Regions from separate parts of the Methylobacterium ajmalii genome, predicted to be linked through region 1. Evidence: predicted binding sites of a transcription regulator. Region 1 holds the regulator's gene; the other holds the start of a gene.
What was found. Region 1 encodes PhoB, which activates phosphate uptake and scavenging genes when phosphate is short. Its sites were predicted from a motif close to TGTCATNNANCTGTCAT; they were not measured.

Region 1 (9,909 bases):
ACGGCCCCTTCGACGGCCACCACGACCGGCCGGTGACCCCGTGGGCCCGCCACGACCTCGGCGAGGTGCCGGACGGGCACTACACCGTGCCGCTGGGCAAGGCGGCGATCCGGCGCGAGGGCGCGGCCGTCACGGTTCTGGCCTACGGCACCATCGTGCACGTCGCGGAAGCCGCCGCGGCCGAGACGGGAATCGACGCCGAGGTCATCGACCTGCGCACGCTGCTCCCCCTCGACATGGAGACGATCGAGGCCTCGGTGCGCAAGACCGGGCGCTGCGTCATCGCCCACGAGGCGACCCTGACCTCGGGCTTCGGCGCCGAGCTGGCGGCGCTCGTGCAGGAATCCTGCTTCTACCACCTGGAGGCGCCGATCGTCCGGGTGGCGGGCTGGGACACGCCCTACCCGCACGCCCAGGAATGGGCCTACTTCCCGGGTCCCGAGCGCGTCGGCCGGGCCCTTCGCGCCGCGCTGGAGGGCTGAGCCATGGGCTTTCGCATCGTCAAGCTCCCCGACATCGGCGAGGGCGTGGCCGAGGCCGAGGTCTCGGCCTGGCACGTCAAGGTCGGCGACGTGGTCCGCGAGGACCAGCCTCTCGCCGACGTGATGACCGACAAGGCCACCGTCGAGATCCCCTCGCCGGTGAGCGGCACCGTGGCGGCGCTCGGCGCCGAGGCCGGCCAGATGCTGGCGGTCGGCGCCGAACTGGTGCGGCTGGAGATCGAGGGCGGGGATGCCGCGCCCGCCTCAGCCCCGGACTCCGGCGTCGCGGTGGCGCCCGAGGTCGCGAAGGCGCAGGACGCGGCCGCAGGCCAGCCCGCCTCCGCCCTGGTCCCGGCCGCGGACGGTCTGGAGCCGGCGCAGCCCGCGCCCGCCCCGCAATCCGCCGCGGCACCCAAGCCCGCCGCGGCACCCAAGCCCGCCGAGCCGACAAAGCCCGCTCCGGCAAAGCCGTCGGCCCCTGCCCCGCGCCCCGCGGCGACTGCTCCCTCCTCCGGCCCGCCACGCCCGGCGGGCGAGAAGCCCGTTGCCTCGCCGGCCGTGCGCCGGCGGGCGCTGGAGGCCGGCATCGACCTGCGCCAGGTCCGTGGCACCGGCCCGGCCGGCCGGATCGGCCACGACGATCTCGACGCCTACCTCGACGCGCCGCCCGAGGAGGCCGCGCCCGCGCCTGCCGGCCGCGTCGCCCGCACCGGCGTGGAGGAGATCAAGGTCATCGGCCTGCGTCGGCGCATCGCCCAGCGCATGGCCGATGCCAAGCGCCGCGTCGCCCACTTCTCCTACGTCGAGGAGGTCGACGTGACGGCGGTCGAGGAGCTGCGCGCCGCCCTCAACCAGCGCTACGGCGGAAGCCGGCCGAAGCTGACCCTGATCCCGTTCCTGGTCCAGGCCCTGGTGCGCGCCCTGCCGGACTTCCCGCAGATGAACGCGCATTACGACGACGAGGCGGAGGTGATCCACCGCCATGCCGGCATCCATGTCGGCATCGCCACCCAGACCCCGTCCGGACTGATGGTGCCGGTGCTCCGCCACGCCGAGACCCGCGACGTGTGGAACGCTGCGGCCGAGGTGCGCCGCCTGGCGGACGCCGCCCGCAACGGCCTGGCCGCCCGCGACGAACTCTCGGGCTCGACCATCACGATCACGTCGCTGGGCGCGCTCGGCGGCATCGTGACGACCCCGGTGATCAACCGGCCGGAAGTGGCGATCATCGGCGTCAACAAGCAGGTGATGCGCCCGGTCTGGCGCGACGGCGCCTTCGTGCCGCGCCTGACGATGAACCTCTCGGCGTCCTTCGACCACCGGGTGGTCGACGGCTACGACGCCGCCCTGTTCGTGCAGGCGCTGAAAGGCCTGCTCGAGACGCCCGCGACGTTGTTCATGGAGGCCTGACCCGTGGGCGAGATCACCACCAAGCTCCTGGTGCTCGGCGGCGGCCCGGGCGGCTACGTCGCGGCGATCCGCGCCGGCCAGCACGGCATCGACACCGTGCTGGTCGAGGAGAACCGGCTGGGCGGCACCTGCCTCAACGTCGGCTGCATCCCCTCGAAGGCGATGATCCACGCCGCCGAGGCCTATCACGCCGCCGTGCTGCAGGCCGGCGACGCCTCGCCCTTCGGTCTCTCGGCCGGCCCCCCGAGCCTCGATTTTTCCCGCACGGTGGCCTGGAAGGACGGCATCGTCGGGCGGCTCAACACCGGGGTCGCGTCGCTCCTGAAGCGCGGCGGGGTCAAGATCCTGCGCGGGCGCGGGCAGATGGTCGACGGCAAGACCTGCCTCGTCGAGACCGATACCGGACCCGAGCGGGTACGGGCCGAGCACGTGATCCTGGCCACCGGCTCGGTTCCGGCGGCGCTCCCCCACCTGCCCTTCGGCGGGCGGGTGATCTCCTCGACCGAGGCGCTGTCGCTGCCGAAGGTCCCCGCCACCCTGGCGGTGGTGGGGGCGGGCTATATCGGGCTCGAGCTCGGTACCGCCTTCGCCAAGCTCGGCGCCAAGGTCACGGTGGTCGAGATGGCCGAGCGGATCCTGCCGGCCTACGATGCCGAGCTGACCCGGCCGGTAGCGCGACGCCTCGGCGCGCTCGGGATCGAGGTGCTGCTCGGCGCCAAGGCGACCGGGCTCTCGGGCGACGCGCTCGACGTCGAGGTCGGCGGTGAACCCCGAAAGATCCCCGCCGAGGTGATCCTGGTCGCGGTCGGCCGCAAGGCGCGGACGCACGACCTCGGGTTAGAGCGGCTCGACCTCGACATGAGCGGGCCGTTCATCCGCATCGACGAGCGCTGCGCCACCTCGATGCGCAACGTCTGGGCGGTCGGCGACGTCACCGGCGAGCCGATGCTGGCCCACCGCGCCATGGCGCAGGGCGAGATGGTGGCCGACCTCGTGGCCGGGCGCCGCCGTGCCTTCCACAAGGTGGCGATCCCGGCGGTCTGCTTCACCGACCCGGAGGTGGTCTCGGCCGGCCTGTCGCCGGACGAGGCCCGCGCCGCCGGCCACGAGATCCGCACCGGCCTCTTCCCCTTCGCCGCCAACGGCCGCGCCATGACCCTGGGCGCCGAGGACGGCTTCGTGCGGGTGACCGCGCGGGCGGACAACCACCTCATCCTCGGTATCCAGGCGGTGGGGGCCGGGGTCTCGGAGCTGGCGGCGGGGTTCGGCCTGGCGCTCGAGATGGGCGCCCGGCTGGAGGACGTCGCCGGCACGATCCACGCCCACCCGACCCTCGGCGAGGCCTTCCACGAGGCGAACCTCAGGGCGCTCGGCGAGGCGCTGCACATCTGAAGGCAGGCCCCGCCGGACGGAACCGTCCGGCGACGGCCGCTCGGCGTGCGAGACATGGGCGCAGGAGACATGGGGGCGCGAGGTGGCCCCCGGTGCCAGCCGCCGGTCAGCGACGACCCGGCGTGGCGTCCGCGCGCTTCATGGCGAGAGCGTCGGTGCAGCGGAGGAACGCGTAGTAAGTCTTGCTCGGCACCCTGTTCCTGATCCAGACGTTCCGCCCGTTGTGGTGGGTCTGGATTCCGACCGACTCCGCGCATCTCTCGCGATCGGCCCGCGACTATGCCGAGGCCGGCGCCGCCGCGAGACCGGAGATCGAGACGAGCGCCGACATCATCAGTATGTTTCTGATTTTTTCCACGGGACTGCTCCCCTATAGACTTGATTACCTTACGAACGCGCAAGTCGTTCGGCAATGCTCAATTCCGCGCGCCACGAAAGCTGGAGCCTAGGACCTGGTGTCGGGCGTCGGGATTGCCCGGGGTGCGGCCGGATCGGCGTGACCGGGACGATCCACGCCGATCCGGCCCGTCGCGGCGCTCGCTCCGCGGCAAACCTCGAATCCTGTCGACCGCGCGCGGAGCCGCCGGGAGCGGCCCGGTGGCATCGGGCATGCGCAGCGTCCGGTCGGTCGTCGCCCGACGCGCCGATGTCGGTCCTTAATCCCGACCCGTGCGGAGGTCTTACAAGCGTTGCCATTTTGCTGCAGCCAACGCCTCCGGCTTCGTTTTAACCGGACATGCTGGAGCACGGCACGTCAGAGGCCCTCGCGCGATCATGACCCGAACCACCGAGCCGGTCGGGCCTCTGTCGGCCGCGGCAGGCGTCCTGCTCCTCCTCCTGTCCGCTCCGGCCCCCGTGCTGGCGGCGCCGGGCGGCGGGCCAGGGACGAAGAGCGAGCCCGCAGCCGATCAAGGTGGGGCGCGCGAGAGCGGCAAGGGCCGGAGCCGCGAATCGGACTCGTCCAGCAAGACGGACGACGGGAAGGACGTCGATACCGAGCACCTGTTCGGCTTCACGGAAGGCGCCGATGCCGGCGAGAAGGGCGAGCGGGAAGCGGTGGTCGACACCGTCTCGCGCATCGGCAAGCGCCGGGACGGCCCCGGCCGGTCGGCCTACCGCGTGCTCGACACGCGGCTTGCCTACCAGTTCAACCCCATCGACAGGCTAAGCCTCGAACTCAGCGCCTTCGGCACGCTGCGGCGCCAGCGCAACATCCTCGATCTGGACGACAAGTCCTACGGCGCCTTCGACGGCGTTTCGCTCGAGGTGAAGTACCAGTTCCTGAAGGGCTCGAAGGAGCAGCCCTTCGGTCTCGCCCTGGAGGTGCGCCCTCGCTTCACGCGCGTCCTCCCGGTCGAAGGCCGCGGCGCCGACATCTTCGACGTCGAGAGCCTGCTCCAGCTCGACGTCCAGGTGGTGCCGGACAAGCTCTGGTACGGCAGCAACCTCAGCGTCGAGCCGGCGGCCGGGCGCGAGCGGGGCGGCCCGGGCTATCGCTCCTCGACCTTCCTGTGGTCGAACGCTCTCGTGGGGCGCGTCGGAGACAACACCTATCTCGGCCCGGAAGTCCGCTACCTGCGCGGCTACGAAGGGGCCTTCCTGAACCGGCTGGAGAGCGAGGCGCTCACCCTGGGGCCCGCGCTGCATCACCGGTTCACCGAGAAGGTCTGGCTGACCGTGGCCTATGCCGGGCAGGTCTGGGGCCGCGACACCGACCCGGCCCTGGCCGGCCGGTCCCTCGGGCTGAACCAGTTCGAACGGCACAGCCTGCGGGTCAAGTTCGGGATGGAGTTCTGACCCGGACCGGCCGACGGCCGTCCGGCGTCACGGCTCGGGCGCGAACATCTCGTCGAAGGAGTAGCCGGAGCCGCGCACGGTGCGGATCGGGTCCGAGTCGCGGCCGCGGTTGATCGCCTTGCGCAGGCGGCCGATATGCACGTCGACCGTGCGCTCGTCGATGTAGACGTCGTGGCCCCAGACGCCGTCGAGGAGCTGCTCGCGGGAGAAGACCCGGCCGGGGCTCTGCATCAGGAACTCGAGCAGCTTGAACTCGGTCGGGCCGAGATGCAGCTCGCGGCCGTCGCGGCGCACGCGGTGGCTGACCCGGTCGAGCTCGATGTCGCCGGCGACGAGCAGGTCGGCGACGTGGGCGGGCTTCGAGCGCCGCAGGAGCGCGCGCACCCGGGCCAGGAGCTCGGGCACCGAGAACGGCTTGACGATGTAGTCGTCGGCGCCGGTGGCGAGCCCCCGCACCCGGTCGCCCTCCTCGCCGCGCGCGGTCAGCATGATCACCGGCAGCCGCTCGGTCTCGCGGCGGGCGCGGATGCGCCGGCACAACTCGATGCCGGAGAGACCCGGCATCATCCAGTCGAGGAGGACGAGGTCGGGGACCTGCTCGCGCAGGCGGATATCCGCCTCGTCGCCGCGGGCGACGGCGTCGACCTCGAAGCCCTCGGCCTCGAGGTTGTAGCGCAGGAGGAGGGTCAGGGCCTCCTCGTCCTCGACGATCAGGATGCGGGTACTCATCGGGGCACTTCAGGGTCGTCGCCGCCGGGACGGCCGGCCCGGCCTCGCGGCCGGGCAGGCCATCCGGTCAGGCCTTGGACGAGGACTGGGGATCCACGGTGGCGAAGCTCGACCCGTCGTTCTTCGGCCGGTCGGTCGTCAGCGTCTCGCCGGTGGCGAGGTAGTGGATGGTCTCGGCGATGTTGGTGGTGTGGTCGCCGATGCGCTCGACGTTCTTGGCGCAGAACAGGAGGTGCGTGCAGAACGTGATGTTGCGCGGATCCTCCATCATGTAGGTCAGGAGTTCGCGAAACAGCGAGGTGTAGAGCGCGTCGATGCCGCCGTCGCGGGCCCAGACGTCGAGGGCCGCCACGGTGTCCTGGGTGGCGTAGGCGTCGAGCACGTCCTTGAGCTGGCCCTGGACCAGCTCGTTCATGTGCTCCACGCCGACGACGATCTTCTGCAGCTGGACCTGGTCGGCGATGGCGACGACGCGCTTGGCGACGTTCTTGGCCAGGTCGCCGATGCGCTCGAGGTCGCCCGAGACGCGGATCGCCGAGATCGTCTCGCGCAGGTCGATCGCCATCGGCTGGCGCTTGGCGATCAGCAGGATCGCCTTCTCCTCGATCTCGCGCTGCAGCCCGTCGAGGCGCTGGTCGGCGGCGATCACCGACTGGGCGAGCGCGGTGTCGCGGCGCAGGAGCGCGAGGCCGGAATCGGCCACCAGCTTCTCGGCGATGCCGCCCATCTCGGCGATGCTGCGCCGCAGGTTCTGCAGCTCCTGATCGTAGGAGGTGACGATGTGGTTCGACATGGAGTGAGACTCCCCGCGATGAAGTGGAGCGTGGGATCGAGCCGGCCCGGCAGGGGGCCGGACCGGTGGGACGAGGGCGGGACGCCTCAGCCGAACCGGCCGGTGATGTAGTCCTGGGTCTGGCGCTTCGAAGGGTTCATGAACAGCCGGTTGGTCGGCCCGAACTCGATCAGCTCGCCGAGATACATGAAGGCGGTGAACTGCGAGATGCGCGCCGCCTGCTGCATGTTGTGGGTGACGATGGCGATGGTGAACTCGCCCCGCAGCTGCTCGATCAGCTCCTCGATGCGGCCGGTCGAGATCGGGTCGAGGGCCGAGGTCGGCTCGTCGAACAGGATCACCTCCGGGCGCTGCGCCACCGTGCGGGCGATGCACAGGCGCTGCTGCTGGCCGCCGGACAGGCCCATGCCGGACTGCTTGAGCTTGTCCTTCACCTCGTCCCACAGGGCGCCCTTGCGCAGGGCCTCCTCGACGCGGACGTCGAGATCGGCCTTGCCGAGGCGCTCGTAGAGCCGGATGCCGAACGCGATGTTGTCGTAGATCGACATCGGGAACGGGGTCGGCTTCTGGAAGACCATGCCGACCCGGGCGCGCAGCTCGTTGAGGTCGATCGAGGGGTCGAGGATGTTGCGGCCGTCGAGCAGGATCTGCCCCTCGGCGCGCTGCTCGGGGTAGAGGCTGTAGATGCGGTTGAAGGTGCGCAGCAACGTCGACTTGCCGCAGCCCGACGGCCCGATCAGCGCCGTGACCTGGCGGTCGAGGAAGTTGAGGTTGATGTTCTTCAACCCCTTGAAGTCGCCGTAGTAGAAGTTGAGGTCCTTCACGGCGAGGCGGATCGCGGCGGATTCGTCGGCCGTGCTCTGGCCCACGACCGGCACGGCGGTGGCGGTGGCGCTCATCGGTGTGTCTCCGGGCAGGAGCATTTTTCGACGAAAGCCGTCGAAGGAAATGCGGCAAAGTCGGATAAGGAGAGCAGCACCCGGTCGCGGAGCGACCCGCGTGCTGCCGGAGATGCGGATCAGCGCCCCTTCGGGCCGCTCAGGACGAGGCGGGCCACGATCGACAGGCCCAGGATGGTGACGGTGATGAGGAGCGCGCCGGCCCAGGCCAGCTGGCGCCAGTTCTCGTAGGGCGAGAGCGCGAACTGGTAGATCATGACCGGGAGGTTGGCGACGCCGCCCATCAGGTTCGGGCTGAACCAGGAATTGTTGTTGAGCGCGGTGAAGAGCAGCGGCGCGGTCTCGCCGGCGATGCGGGCGAGCGCCAGCAGCACGCCGGTGACGATGCCCGACTGCGCCGCCCGCCAGGTGACGCTGCGGATGACGATCGAGAGCGGCGCGCCGAGGGCGGCGCCGGCCTCGCGCAGGGTGCCGGGCACCAGGCGCAGCATGTCCTCGGTGGTGCGCACGATCACCGGGGTGGCGATGATCGCGAGGGCGACCGCGCCGGCCCAGCCCGAGTAGCCGCCCATCGGCCGCACCATCAGGGTGTAGACGAACAGGCCGATCAGGATCGAGGGCGCCGAGAGCAGGATGTCGTTGAGGAAGCGGATCAGGTTGGCGAGGTGCGAGGTCCGGCCGTACTCGGCGAGGTAGGTGCCGGCGAGCACGCCGACCGGCGTCGCCACGACGATGCCGAGCGCCGTCATCACCAGGCTGCCGAGGATCGCGTTGGCGATGCCGCCGCCCTCGGAGCCGGGGCCCGGCGTGACGTGCGTGAACAGGGCCGGGGAGAAGCCCTGCACGCCCTGGATGATCAGCATCAGCAGGATCGAGCCGAGCACGATCGCGCCGAGGGCGGTGGCGAGGGTGCAGCCGACGATCAGGACCTTGTCGGCGGTGCGCCGGCCGGCGCGGACCCGGCCCCATTCGGGCGGGGCGGGGCGGGCGGGAGCGGCGGGGGCGGACCCTGAGACCGCGGCGGGGGAGGCGCTCATCGGGAAACGTCCGTGCGGGAGCGGGATCAGGCCACCTTCGCGCGGCGCACCAGCAGCCGGGCGATGATGAGCACGATGAAGGTGACGACGAACAGGATGCAGCCGAGCGCCATCAGCGAGTTGAGCTGGAGGCCGTCGGCCTCGTTGAACTCGTTGGCGATGCGCGAGGCGATGGTCGAGCCCGGATCGAAGATCGAGGCCGAGAGCCGGTTGGCGTTGCCGATCACGAAGGTGACCGCCATCGTCTCGCCGAGCGCGCGGCCGAGGCCCAGCATCACCGCGCCGATGATCGAGACCGAGGCCTGCGGGATCAGGACGTGGCGCACGACCTCCCAGGTGGTGCAGCCGATGCCGTAGGCGCTCTCGCGCAGCACCGTCGGGATCTGGTCGAGCATGTCGCGGGTGATCGAGGCCACGAAGGGCACGATCATGATCGCCAGGATGATGCCGGCGGTGAGCACGCCGACGCCCGACGGCACCTGGGCGTAGAACAGGGTGCCGACGATCGGCATCCCCTCGACGACGTTCGAGACCGGGATCTGCACGAAGCGCGCGAAGAGCGGTGCGAAGATGAACAGGCCCCACATGCCGTAGATGATGCTCGGCACGGCGGCGAGGAGCTCGATCGTCATCGCGACCGGGCGGCGGGCCCAGCCGGGGCAGAGCTGGGTCAGGTAGATCGCGATGCCGAGCGAGATCGGCACGCCGATGACGAGGGCGAGCAGCGCCGAGACCAGGGTGCCGATGATGGCGACGAGCGCGCCGTACTCCTCGCGCCCGACGTTCCAGGCGCTCGAGACCAGGAAGCCGGGGCCGAAGGCCTGGAAGGCCGGCCAGCCGCCATAGGCGATCGAGGCCAGGATGCCGGCGAGCACCAGCAGCACGAGCAGCGCCGACGCGAACGCGGCGGCGCGGAAGATGCGATCGCCCACCGGGCTGGGGGCGCGGCGGGCGACTTCGCGCCTCGCTGCCACTGCGACGTTCTCAGACAACGCGACCATCCGGGTTTCCCTTGGAGTGAGCGGCCTCTAGCGCGCTCGGCGGATCGAGGCGAGTCGGACGCGATCCGCCAGGGCCCGGCGGGCGGCGGAATCTCGGCTGTGCTTGATCCCCGCGCATGCCTGCCCGGCATCGCGCGGGGATCGGAGCGTCCGGCCGGCGCCCCGCGCCGGCGGACGGGAGGGCGGGGACCGCCCTCCCGGGATCTGTCGGCCGCGGCGCGGCTTACTGGCCGAGGACCGGCTTGCCGTCCTTGGCGACCGACTTCCACTCGTCCTCGACCAGGCCGACGACCTTGTCGGGCAGCGGCACGTAGTCGAGGTCGGAGGCCATCTTGTCGCCGCTCTTGTAGGCCCAGCGGAAGAACTTCA
Region 2 (9,909 bases), on a different contig from region 1:
GCGCGGGCCGAGCACCTGTTCCAGGTGATGGGCCAGGCCACGATCATCTCGGGCGGCTCGGGCGCCAACACGGCGGTGGGCGCGGCGCTCCTCGGCGCGCGGGCGGGCTTCGTCGGCAAGGTGCGCGACGACGAGCTCGGACGCCTCTTCGCCCACGACCTCACCGCCACCGGCGTCCGCTTCGACGTCGCCCCGGCGAGCGAGGGCCCGGCGACGGCCCGCTGCTTCGTGCTGGTGACGCCGGACGGCGAGCGCACCATGAACACCTATCTCGGCGCCTGCCAGGGCCTCTCGGCCTCGGACGTCGACGAGGAGACGGTGCGGAGCGCCCGCCACGTCTACCTCGAGGGCTACCTGTGGGACCCGCCGGCCGCCAAGGAGGCGTTCCGCAAGGCGGCGAAGATCGCGCACGGCGCCGGCAACAAGGTGGCGCTCACCCTGTCGGACGCGTTCTGCGTCGACCGCTACCGCGACGAGTTCCTGGGTCTCATCCGCGACGGCAGCCTCGACATCCTGTTCGCCAACATCCACGAGCTGAAGAGCCTGTACCAGACCGCCGACGCCGACACGGCGCTGGCGGCCCTGCGCCAGGAGAAGAACCTCCTCGGCGTCGTCACCCGCTCGGAAGAGGGCGCGCTGGTGGTCTCGGGCGACGAGACGAAGTCCGTGCCGGCCTCGCCGGTGCGCGAGGTGGTCGACACCACCGGCGCAGGCGACCTGTTCGCGGCGGGCTTCCTCGCCGGCCTCGCCCGCGGCCTCGACCATGCCGATTGCGCCCGCCTCGGCGCGGTCGCGGCGGCGGAGATCATCTCGCATCTCGGCGCCCGGCCGCAGGGAGACCTCAAGGCGCTCGCCGCTCAGGCCGGGTTGAAGGTCTGACGGACGGGCGGCGCTTCCGTCAGAGCTTGACCGATGCTAAGCCGGCTTCGCAGCGATGCTAAGCCGGCGCGGCAACGACAGTCGGCGGCGCATCGGGCTCCCGATCGTCGCACGCCCGTCACGCGCGTGCGGCACCGGAACTCAAGAAACCATCCGCCAGGGAGCGGCCCGTTGGTCGAGAACCGCCGCTTCGGCAACCTGATCCCGCACCTCGTGCTCTGCCTCGGGGTCGGGATCGTGGTCTTCCCGGTCTACCTCGCACTGATCGGCTCGACGCACGACGCCGCCACCATCGCCAACGGCCAGATGCCGCTCTGGCCCGGCTCGCACGGGCTCGAGACCTACCGGCGGGCGCTCACCGAATCCGGCATGGCCGGCGCGCCGGTCGGGCTGATGCTGGTCAACAGCACGATCATGGCGCTCGCCATCGCGCTCGGCAAGATCTCGATCTCGCTGCTCTCGGCCTACGCGCTGATCTACTTCAAGTTTCCGTTCCGGCAGACCGCCTTCTGGGCGATCTTCGTCACCCTGATGCTGCCGGTCGAGGTCCGCATCTACCCGACCTACAAGGTCGCGGCCGACCTCCAGCTCCTCGACACCTACGCGGGCCTCGCCCTGCCGCTGATCGCCTCGGCGACCGCGACCCTGCTGTTTCGCCAGTTCTTCCTCACGGTGCCGAACGAGCTCGTCGAGGCCTCCCGCATCGACGGGGCCGGGCCGGTGCGGTTCTTCCTCGACACCCTGCTGCCGCTCTCGCGCACCACGATGGCGGCCCTGTTCGTGATCCAGTTCCTGTACGGCTGGAACCAGTACCTCTGGCCGCTGCTGGTCACCACCCGCGACGACATGCAGACGGTGGTGATCGGGCTGCGCAAGATGACCTCGATCACCGACCAGCTCACCGAGTGGCAGATCGTGATGGCGACCGCCGTGCTGGCGATGCTGCCGCCGGTCGTGGTGGTGTTCGCGATGCAGAAGCTGTTCGTGCGCGGCCTGGTGGAGACCGAGAAGTGACCTCTTTCCCGACGATCGGACGCCCCTGATGGCCGGCCTCGCCCTCGACACCCTGCGCAAGACCTATTCCGGCGGCGTCGACGCGGTGCGCGGCGTCTCCCTCGACGTGCCGGACGGTGCCTTCTGCGTCCTCGTCGGACCTTCGGGCTGCGGCAAGTCCACGGTGCTGCGGATGATCGCCGGCCTCGAGACCGTGACCTCGGGGGCGATCACCATCGGCGGACGCGTCGTCAACGACGTCGAGCCGGCCGACCGCGACATCGCGATGGTGTTCCAGAACTACGCGCTCTATCCCCACATGCGGGTCTACGACAACCTCGCCTACGGGTTGCGCAACCGCGGCACGCCGAAGGCCGAGATCGAGACCCGGGTGACGGACGCCGCGCGGCTGCTGGGCCTCGAGGCGATGCTGACGCGCTACCCGCGCCAGCTCTCGGGCGGCCAGCGCCAGCGCGTCGCCATGGGGCGGGCGATCGTGCGCAAGCCGCAAGTCTTCCTGTTCGACGAGCCCTTGTCGAACCTCGATGCCAAGCTGCGGGTGCAGATGCGGGTGGAGATCCGCCGCCTGCAGCGCCAGCTCGGCGTCACCACGGTCTACGTCACCCACGACCAGGTCGAGGCGATGACCATGGCCGACCGGCTGGTGGTGATGAACGGCGGCCAGATCGAGCAGGTCGGCACCCCGATCGAGATCTATCGCCGACCGGCCACCCGCTACGTCGCGACCTTCATGGGCTCGCCGCCGATGAACATCCTGTCCGCCGAGGCCGTAGACGGCGGCGTGCGGATCGACGGGACGGTGATCCCGGTTGCCGGCCTCACCCCCGGCACCGCCGTCGAGGCCGGCATCCGGCCCGAGGACCTGCGGATCGCCGAGGACGGGCTGCCGTTCCGGGTCGCCTTCGTCGAGGAGCTCGGCGCCACGCGCCTGCTGCACGGGCCGCTCGCCGGCACCGACGTGGCGGTGCAGGTGCCCGCCGGCTCCGCCACGCAGGAGGGCGACACGGTGCGGCTCGCGATCGACGCAAGCGCGCTCCACCTGTTCGACCCCGCCACCGGGCGGCGGCTGGCGCAGGGCTGACCGGAGGCCGGCGGCCTTTCCCGCCGCCTAAGCTTCGGCGTATGCAGGCGGAACGCGATTCCGCAGAAGCGGGATCTTAGGCGTCATCCCGTCAACGGGAGGCGCGCCAACGGGAGGCTCGGTCTTCGTGCACAAACCCCTCGCCGGCATCAAGGTGCTCGAACTCGCCCGCATCCTGGCCGGTCCCTGGATCGGGCAGCTCCTGGCGGATCTCGGCGCCGACGTGGTCAAGGTCGAGCGGCCGGTCGTCGGCGACGACACCCGGACCTGGGGCCCGCCCTTCGTCGAGGGCGCCGACGGCGAAACGCTCTCGGCCTCGTACTTCCACTCGACGAACCGCGGCAAGCGCTCGGTCGCGGCCGATTTCGAGACAGACGAGGGCCAGGCCGTGGTGCGCAAGCTCGCCGCCCACGCCGACGTGGTGATCGAGAACTTCAAGGTCGGCGGCCTGAAGAAGTACGGCCTCGACCACGAGGCCCTGAGCGCCCTCAACCCGCGGCTGATCACCTGCTCGGTCACCGGCTTCGGCCAGGACGGGCCCTACGCGCCCCGCGCCGGCTACGACTTCATGGTCCAGGGGCTGGGCGGGATCATGTCGCTCACCGGCGAGCCCGAGGGCGAGCCGGTCAAGACCGCGGTCGCCTTCGCGGACGTGTTCACCGGGGTCTACGGCACGGTGGCGATCCTCGCCGCGCTCCAGGGCCGGCACGCGACGGGGAAGGGTTGCCACATCGACATGGCGCTCCTCGACACGCAGGTCTCGGTGCTCGGCAACCAGGCGCTGGTCTACCTCGTCTCCGGGATGCTGCCGCCCCGGATGGGCAACGAGCATACCAGCATCGTCCCCTACCAGGTCTTCCCGACGTCGGACGGCCACATCATCGTCGCCTGCGGCAACGACGGCCAGTTCCAGAAGTTCTGCGGCGTGCTCGGCACCACCTGGCACCTCGACCCGGACTATTCCACCAATCCGGGCCGGGTGACCCGGCGCGACGTGCTGATCCCGCTCATCGCGGCCGAGACCGGCCGCCACACCAAGGCCGACCTCCTGGCGCGGCTCGGCGCCGTCAACGTGCCGGTCGGTCCGATCAACGACCTCGCCGAGGTCTTCTCGGACCCGCAGGTGGTCCATCGCGGGATGCGCCTCGACCTTCCCGATCCGCGCGCCAAGGGCGGCACGATCCCGAGCGTGCGCTCGCCGATCGTCATCGACGGCGTGCCGATGGCGGCCGAGACCGCCTCGCCGCAGGTGGGGGACCATACGCAGAGCGTGCTGGCCGATCCGGCCTGGGGCGGGTGACGCGGATCGATCCAGGGCAAGCATTACGCGCAAGTCTTTTCTCTCCCACCCTCGACCTCATCCTGAGGTGTTAGCCGATCAGAGATCGGCTAACCTCGAAGGAGGGCTCCAGGGATCGCGGAGCCTTCTGGAGCCCTCCTTCGAGGTCAGTCCATCTCTGATGGACTGACACCTCAGGATGAGGTTGTGGATCGGATAGACCGTGAGAAGCCCTGAATCGGGGCCTAAGAGAATGCTGGAGACCAAACCCATGACCGATGCCCCCCGCCCCCGCACCGGCGGGCAGATCCTGGTGGACCAGCTCGCCCGCCACGGCGTCGGCGACATCTTCTGCGTCCCCGGTGAGAGCTACCTCGCGGTGCTCGACGCGCTGCACGACGCGCAGATCCGCCTCACCGTCTGCCGGCAGGAGGGCGGGGCCGCCATGATGGCAGAGGCGCACGGCAAGCTCACGGGCAAACCCGGGATCTGCTTCGTTACCCGCGGTCCCGGCGCCACCAACGCCTCGCCCGGCCTGCACATCGCCAAGCAGGATTCGACCCCGATGATCCTGTTCGTCGGCCAGATCGAGCGGGCGGCCCGCGAGCGCGAGGCGTTCCAGGAGCTCGATTACCGGGCGGTGTTCGGCACCATCGCCAAGTGGGTGACGGAGATCGACAGCGCCGAGCGCCTCCCCGAGCTGATCGCCCGCGCCTTCCACGTCGCCACCGCCGGCCGGCCCGGCCCGGTGGTGATCGCGCTGCCCGAGGACATGCTGGTCGAGACCGCGACCGTCCCGGACGCTCCCGTCTTCCGGCCGGTCGAGACCCATCCGGCGCTCGCCCAGATGGTCGCCCTGCAGAACCTGCTGGGGCAGGCGGAAAAGCCCTTCGCGATCCTCGGCGGCAGCCGCTGGTCGGCGGAGGCCGTGCGGCGCTTCTCGCGCTTTGCCGACCTGTTCTCGCTTCCCGTCGCCTGCTCGTTCCGGCGCCAGGGCCATTTCCCGGCCGATCACCGCTGCTACGCCGGCGATCTTGGCCTCGGCGTCAACCCGAAGCTGCTGGCCCGGATCAAGGAAGCCGATCTCCTGCTCGTCGTCGGCGGGCGGCTGTCGGAGATCCCCTCGCAGGGCTACACGCTCCTCGACATTCCGGGACCGCGCCAGACCCTCGTCCACGTCCACCCGGACCCGGAAGAGCTCGGCCGCGTCTACAGCCCGGCGCTCGCCATTAACGCGAGCCCGACCGCCTTCGCGGCGGCGATCGAGACGGTGCAGCCGCCCCGCGCGCTGCCCTGGGCCGCCGGCACCGAGGCCCTGCATGCCGATTACCTCGATTGGAGCGATCCCACCCGGATCACCACGCCGGGCACGCTCCAGATGGGCGGCGTGATGGCGCATCTGCGGGAGGCGCTGCCGGCCGACGCGATCCTGTGCAACGGCGCGGGCAACTTCGCCACCTGGGTCCACCGCTTCTGGCCGTTCCGGTCGCATGACGGCCAGCTCGCCCCGACCTCGGGCTCGATGGGCTACGGCGTGCCCGCCGCCATCGGCGCCAAGCGGCTGCTCCCCGAGCGCACCGTGGTCGTCGTCTCGGGCGACGGCGACTTCCTGATGAACGGGCAGGAATTCGCCACCGCCGTGCAGTACGGGCTGCCGGTCATCGTCATCCTGGTCGACAACGGGATGTACGGCACGATCCGGATGCACCAAGAGCGCGAATATCCCGGCCGCGTCTCCGGCACCGCGCTCAAGAACCCCGATTTCGCCGCCTACGCCACCGCCTTCGGCGGCTACGGCGAGCGGGTCGAGCGCACCGAGGACTTTCCGGCGGCCCTGGCGCGGGCGCTCGCCTCCGGCCTGCCGGCAATCCTGCACTGCCCGACCGATCCCGAGGCGATCACCCCGACCACGACCATTCAGGCGCTGCGGGACCGGAAGCGGTCCTGACGCGTCGACGCCGAGGTCCCCGTCCGACCCGCAACCTCATCCTGAGGTGTTGGCGATCGCAGATCGCGCGCGATCAAGGATCGACTGACCTCGAAGGAGGGCTCCAGAAGTCTCGGCGATCCCTGGAGCCCTCCTTCGAGGCCAAGCGATCTCCGATCGCCCGGCACCTCAGGATGAGGTCGTGGGTAGGATGATCCGGAGAACGGCACCGGCGGAGTCGCAGTCCTCACAACCTCCCTTGTCCCCCGCTCACGGCTGTGCTTAGCCAGCTACTAACAAGCTGCCCGCCGCTGGAGACGGTGCGGACCGCGTCACCCCCGGCGCCTGTCGTCGGAGTGTCACGCGGGCCCCGCATGAGGGGCCGCACACGAGGAGACGACAACCCGATGGCCCCCACCCCGACCATCCGCATCGCGCTCGCGGGCTTAGGCCTGGCGCTGGCCGCGACCCCGGCGCTCGCCGTCACCGAGCTGCAATGGTGGCACGCGATGACGGGCGCCAACAACGACGCCGTCAACCGCCTCGCCGACGAGTTCAACGCGAGCCAGAGCGACTACAAGGTCGTGCCGACCTACAAGGGCAATTACGGCGAGACGCTGAATGCCGGCATCGCCGCGTTCCGCGCCGGCACCGCGCCGCACATCATGCAGGTGTTCGAGGTCGGCACCGCCACGATGATGTCGGCCAAGGGCGCGGTGAAGCCCGTCTACCAGCTGATGAAGGATGCCGGCGAGCCGTTCGACCCGAACGCCTACCTGCCGGCGATCACCGGCTACTACTCGACGACCAAGGGCGAGATGCTCTCGTTCCCGTTCAACTCGTCGTCGATGGTGATGTGGGCCAACCTCGACGCCCTGAAGGCCATCGGCCTCTCCGAGCCGCCGAAGACCTGGCCGGACCTGTTCGCGGCGGCCAAGAAGCTGACGCAGAACGGCTTCCCGAATTGCGGCTTCTCGACCACCTGGGTCACCTGGCTCAACATCGAGCAGCTCTCGGCCTGGCACAACGTGCCGGTGGCCACCAAGGCCAACGGCATGGACGGGCTCGACACCACGCTCGAGATCAACGGCCCGCTCCAGGTCAAGCACCTCGCCAACCTCGCCGAGGCGCAGAAGGACAAGAGCTTCGACTATTCGGGTCGCTACGACAGCGGCTTCGGCCGCTTCACCGCCGGCGAGTGCCCGATCATGTTCGGCTCGTCGGGCTCCTACGGCAACGTCAAGGGCGCGGCCAAGTTCGCCTGGGCCTCGGCGCCGATGCCCTACTATCCCGACGTGCCGGGCGCGCCGCAGAACAGCATCATCGGCGGCGCCTCGCTGTGGGTGATGGGCGGCAAGAAGCCCGACGAGTACAAGGGCGTGGCGAAGTTCTTCACCTTCCTGTCGGACACCGACCGGCAGGCGAAGCTGCACCAGACCACCGGCTACATGCCGATCACCAAGGCCGCCTACGAGAAGTCCAAGGCGGACGGCTTCTACGACAAGAACCCGGCCCTCGAGACGCCGATCAAGGAGCTGACCAACAAGCCGCCGACCGAGAACTCCCGCGGCCTGCGTCTCGGCAACCTGCCGCAGATGCGCGATCTGTGGGCCGAGGAGATCGAGGCGACGCTGGCCGGCAAGAAGACGGCGAAGCAAGGCCTCGACGAGGCGGCGACCCGCGGCAACGCGATGCTGCGCCAGTTCGAGAAGCAGGCCGGACGGTAACATCATGGGTCCCGAACGCGTCACCTTCGGAGGCCGGCTGCTGCCGGCGGCGCTGATCGCGCCGCAGCTCCTCATCGTCGGCCTGTTCTTCTACTGGCCGGCGGTGCAGGCGGTCTGGCAGTCGTTCCAGATGCAGGACGCGTTCGGGCTCTCGACCGAGTTCGTCTGGTTCGAGAACTACCGGGCCCTGTTCACGGACCCGGCCTATTACCAGGCTCTCGTCACCACGCTGGTCTTCGCCGCGGCGGTGGCGGGGCTTTCCCTCGGCTTCGCGCTGCTCCTCGCCACGATGGCGGACCGGGAGATCCGGGGCTCGGGGATCTACAGGACCCTGCTGATCTGGCCCTACGCGGTGGCGCCGGCGGTGGCGGGCGTGCTGTTCGGCTTCCTGTTCCAGCCCGGCCTCGGGCTGATCGCGCGCGGCCTCAACCAGATCGGCATCCCGTGGAACCCGCTGCTGGACGGGAACCACGCCATGATCCTGGTGGTGATGGCGGCGGCCTGGAAGCAGGTCTCCTACAACTTCCTGTTCTTCCTCGCCGGCCTCCAGGCGATCCCCGGCAGCGTGATCGAGGCGGCGGCGATCGACGGCGCCGGCCCGGCCCGGCGGTTCTGGACCATCATCTTCCCGCTGCTCTCGCCGACCACGTTCTTCCTGATGGTGGTCAACGTCGTCTACGCCTTCTGCGAGACGTTCGGCGTCATCGACGTGCTGACCCATGGCGGCCCCGGCCGGGCGACCCAGACGCTGGTCTACAAGGTCTACCAGGACGGCCGCATCGGCGCCGACCTCGGCGGCTCGGCGGCGCAGTCGGTGGTGCTGATGGCGATCGTGATCGGGCTCACCGCGATCCAGTTCCGCTACGTCGAGAAGAGGGTGGCGTACTGATACGGTTTCCGGAAGATCGCTTGCGGAACCCGTATGACGCCGCCGCGAGGACGGCGCGGCGCCCGCGATCGGACGCACGACGATCCGGACAAAAAAAGCGCGCGGCACCCGGCTCCCGTACGGGAGCAGGGCGCCGCGCGCCTTCTCGTCCGTCCGACGCTCCTCGCGGCGGGACGCCGGAGCCGCGGCGGTTCAGGACGACATCGTCCGCTCGGGCTCGCCCTCCTCGATAAAGCCGAGCTCGTCGAACAGCGCCGTGGCGGCGCGGATCATCGCCTGCACGGAGGGCAGGTCGCGGATCTGCGGGCTCGCGGTGTGCTGCAGGTCGAGAATGCCGGCGGCCAGGCGCAGGGCCTGGATCTCGGCCCGGGCGGCCTGGGACATGTCGGAATGCGGGGCGGAGGCGTGGATCGCGAGGGCCATGATGCGTGCCTGGTCTTGGGGAGATGAGAATCGGGAAGCGGGTGCGGGAAGCGCGCCGGAGGTCATGACCAGGGCTCTTCCGCGGCGTGGAGCGCGGTAGGCGGATAGGTCCGCCCGACATAGCCGAGCGCGAGCCGGAGCAGGTCGAGGACGACCTGGTCCTCGCAGGCGGCGGCGTGCCGGTAGGCCTCGATCAGGTGTTCGGCCATCCGGTCGGCCGGCGCGCGCGACACGGCCGGCAGGTGCAGGGCCCGGAGCGGGATCGGGACGCGGGTGTCGTCGTGGTACGGCATCGCGGTTCCCCTCAGGCGGCCAAGCCGCGGCCGGCGCGGGTGCGGTCGGGCGGCGGCGGGGTACGGGCGAGGACCGAGGCGACGATGCCGTAGGCCGCCCGGGTTTCCCGCAGGGCCTCCTCGCTCATCGCGATCGAGACCGCGCAGAGCGACACGCCCTCGCAGGCCACGGGCAGGCCGAGGGGCCGCGGCCGCCAGCCGATCTCGGCGAGTTGCGGGATCCAGTAGGTCTCGACGACGAGGCTCAGGTACGGGATGCCCTGCTCGAGGCAGTGCTCGATCATGCCCGCCGAGACGATGCCGGCGGCCCGCGACAGCGGCCGCTCCTCGCGGTAGCGCGTGGAGGAGAAGAGCCGGGTGCATTCCCAGGTGCCGGGCTCGCGCGGGAGGCCGCGGA

Region 2: a site for PhoB is predicted at 6,527-6,543, ahead of ugpB (sn-glycerol-3-phosphate ABC transporter substrate-binding protein UgpB). Genes of this name have one in related genera too.

What each region holds. Positions count from the first base shown of each region.
Region 1 is NZ_JAZFXT010000068.1:165,111-175,019, forward strand. It holds gene V3T34_RS28215 (alpha-ketoacid dehydrogenase subunit beta) at 1-482, shown strand, start outside; gene V3T34_RS28220 (dihydrolipoamide acetyltransferase family protein) at 486-1,892, shown strand; gene lpdA (dihydrolipoyl dehydrogenase) at 1,896-3,284, shown strand; gene V3T34_RS28230 (hypothetical protein) at 3,467-3,733, shown strand; gene V3T34_RS28235 (hypothetical protein) at 4,059-5,081, shown strand; gene phoB (phosphate regulon transcriptional regulator PhoB) at 5,109-5,810, opposite strand; gene phoU (phosphate signaling complex protein PhoU) at 5,878-6,603, opposite strand; gene pstB (phosphate ABC transporter ATP-binding protein PstB) at 6,690-7,502, opposite strand; gene pstA (phosphate ABC transporter permease PstA) at 7,622-8,539, opposite strand; gene pstC (phosphate ABC transporter permease subunit PstC) at 8,566-9,540, opposite strand; gene pstS (phosphate ABC transporter substrate-binding protein PstS) at 9,764-9,909, opposite strand, start outside.
Region 2 is NZ_JAZFXT010000029.1:39,983-49,891, forward strand. It holds gene V3T34_RS15160 (adenosine kinase) at 1-879, shown strand, start outside; gene ugpE (sn-glycerol-3-phosphate ABC transporter permease UgpE) at 1,051-1,893, shown strand; gene V3T34_RS15170 (ABC transporter ATP-binding protein) at 1,922-2,974, shown strand; gene V3T34_RS15175 (CaiB/BaiF CoA transferase family protein) at 3,102-4,274, shown strand; gene V3T34_RS15180 (thiamine pyrophosphate-binding protein) at 4,525-6,201, shown strand; gene ugpB (sn-glycerol-3-phosphate ABC transporter substrate-binding protein UgpB) at 6,588-7,907, shown strand; gene ugpA (sn-glycerol-3-phosphate ABC transporter permease UgpA) at 7,912-8,796, shown strand; gene V3T34_RS15195 (hypothetical protein) at 8,989-9,219, opposite strand; gene V3T34_RS15200 (hypothetical protein) at 9,282-9,512, opposite strand; gene V3T34_RS15205 (acyl-homoserine-lactone synthase) at 9,524-9,909, opposite strand, start outside.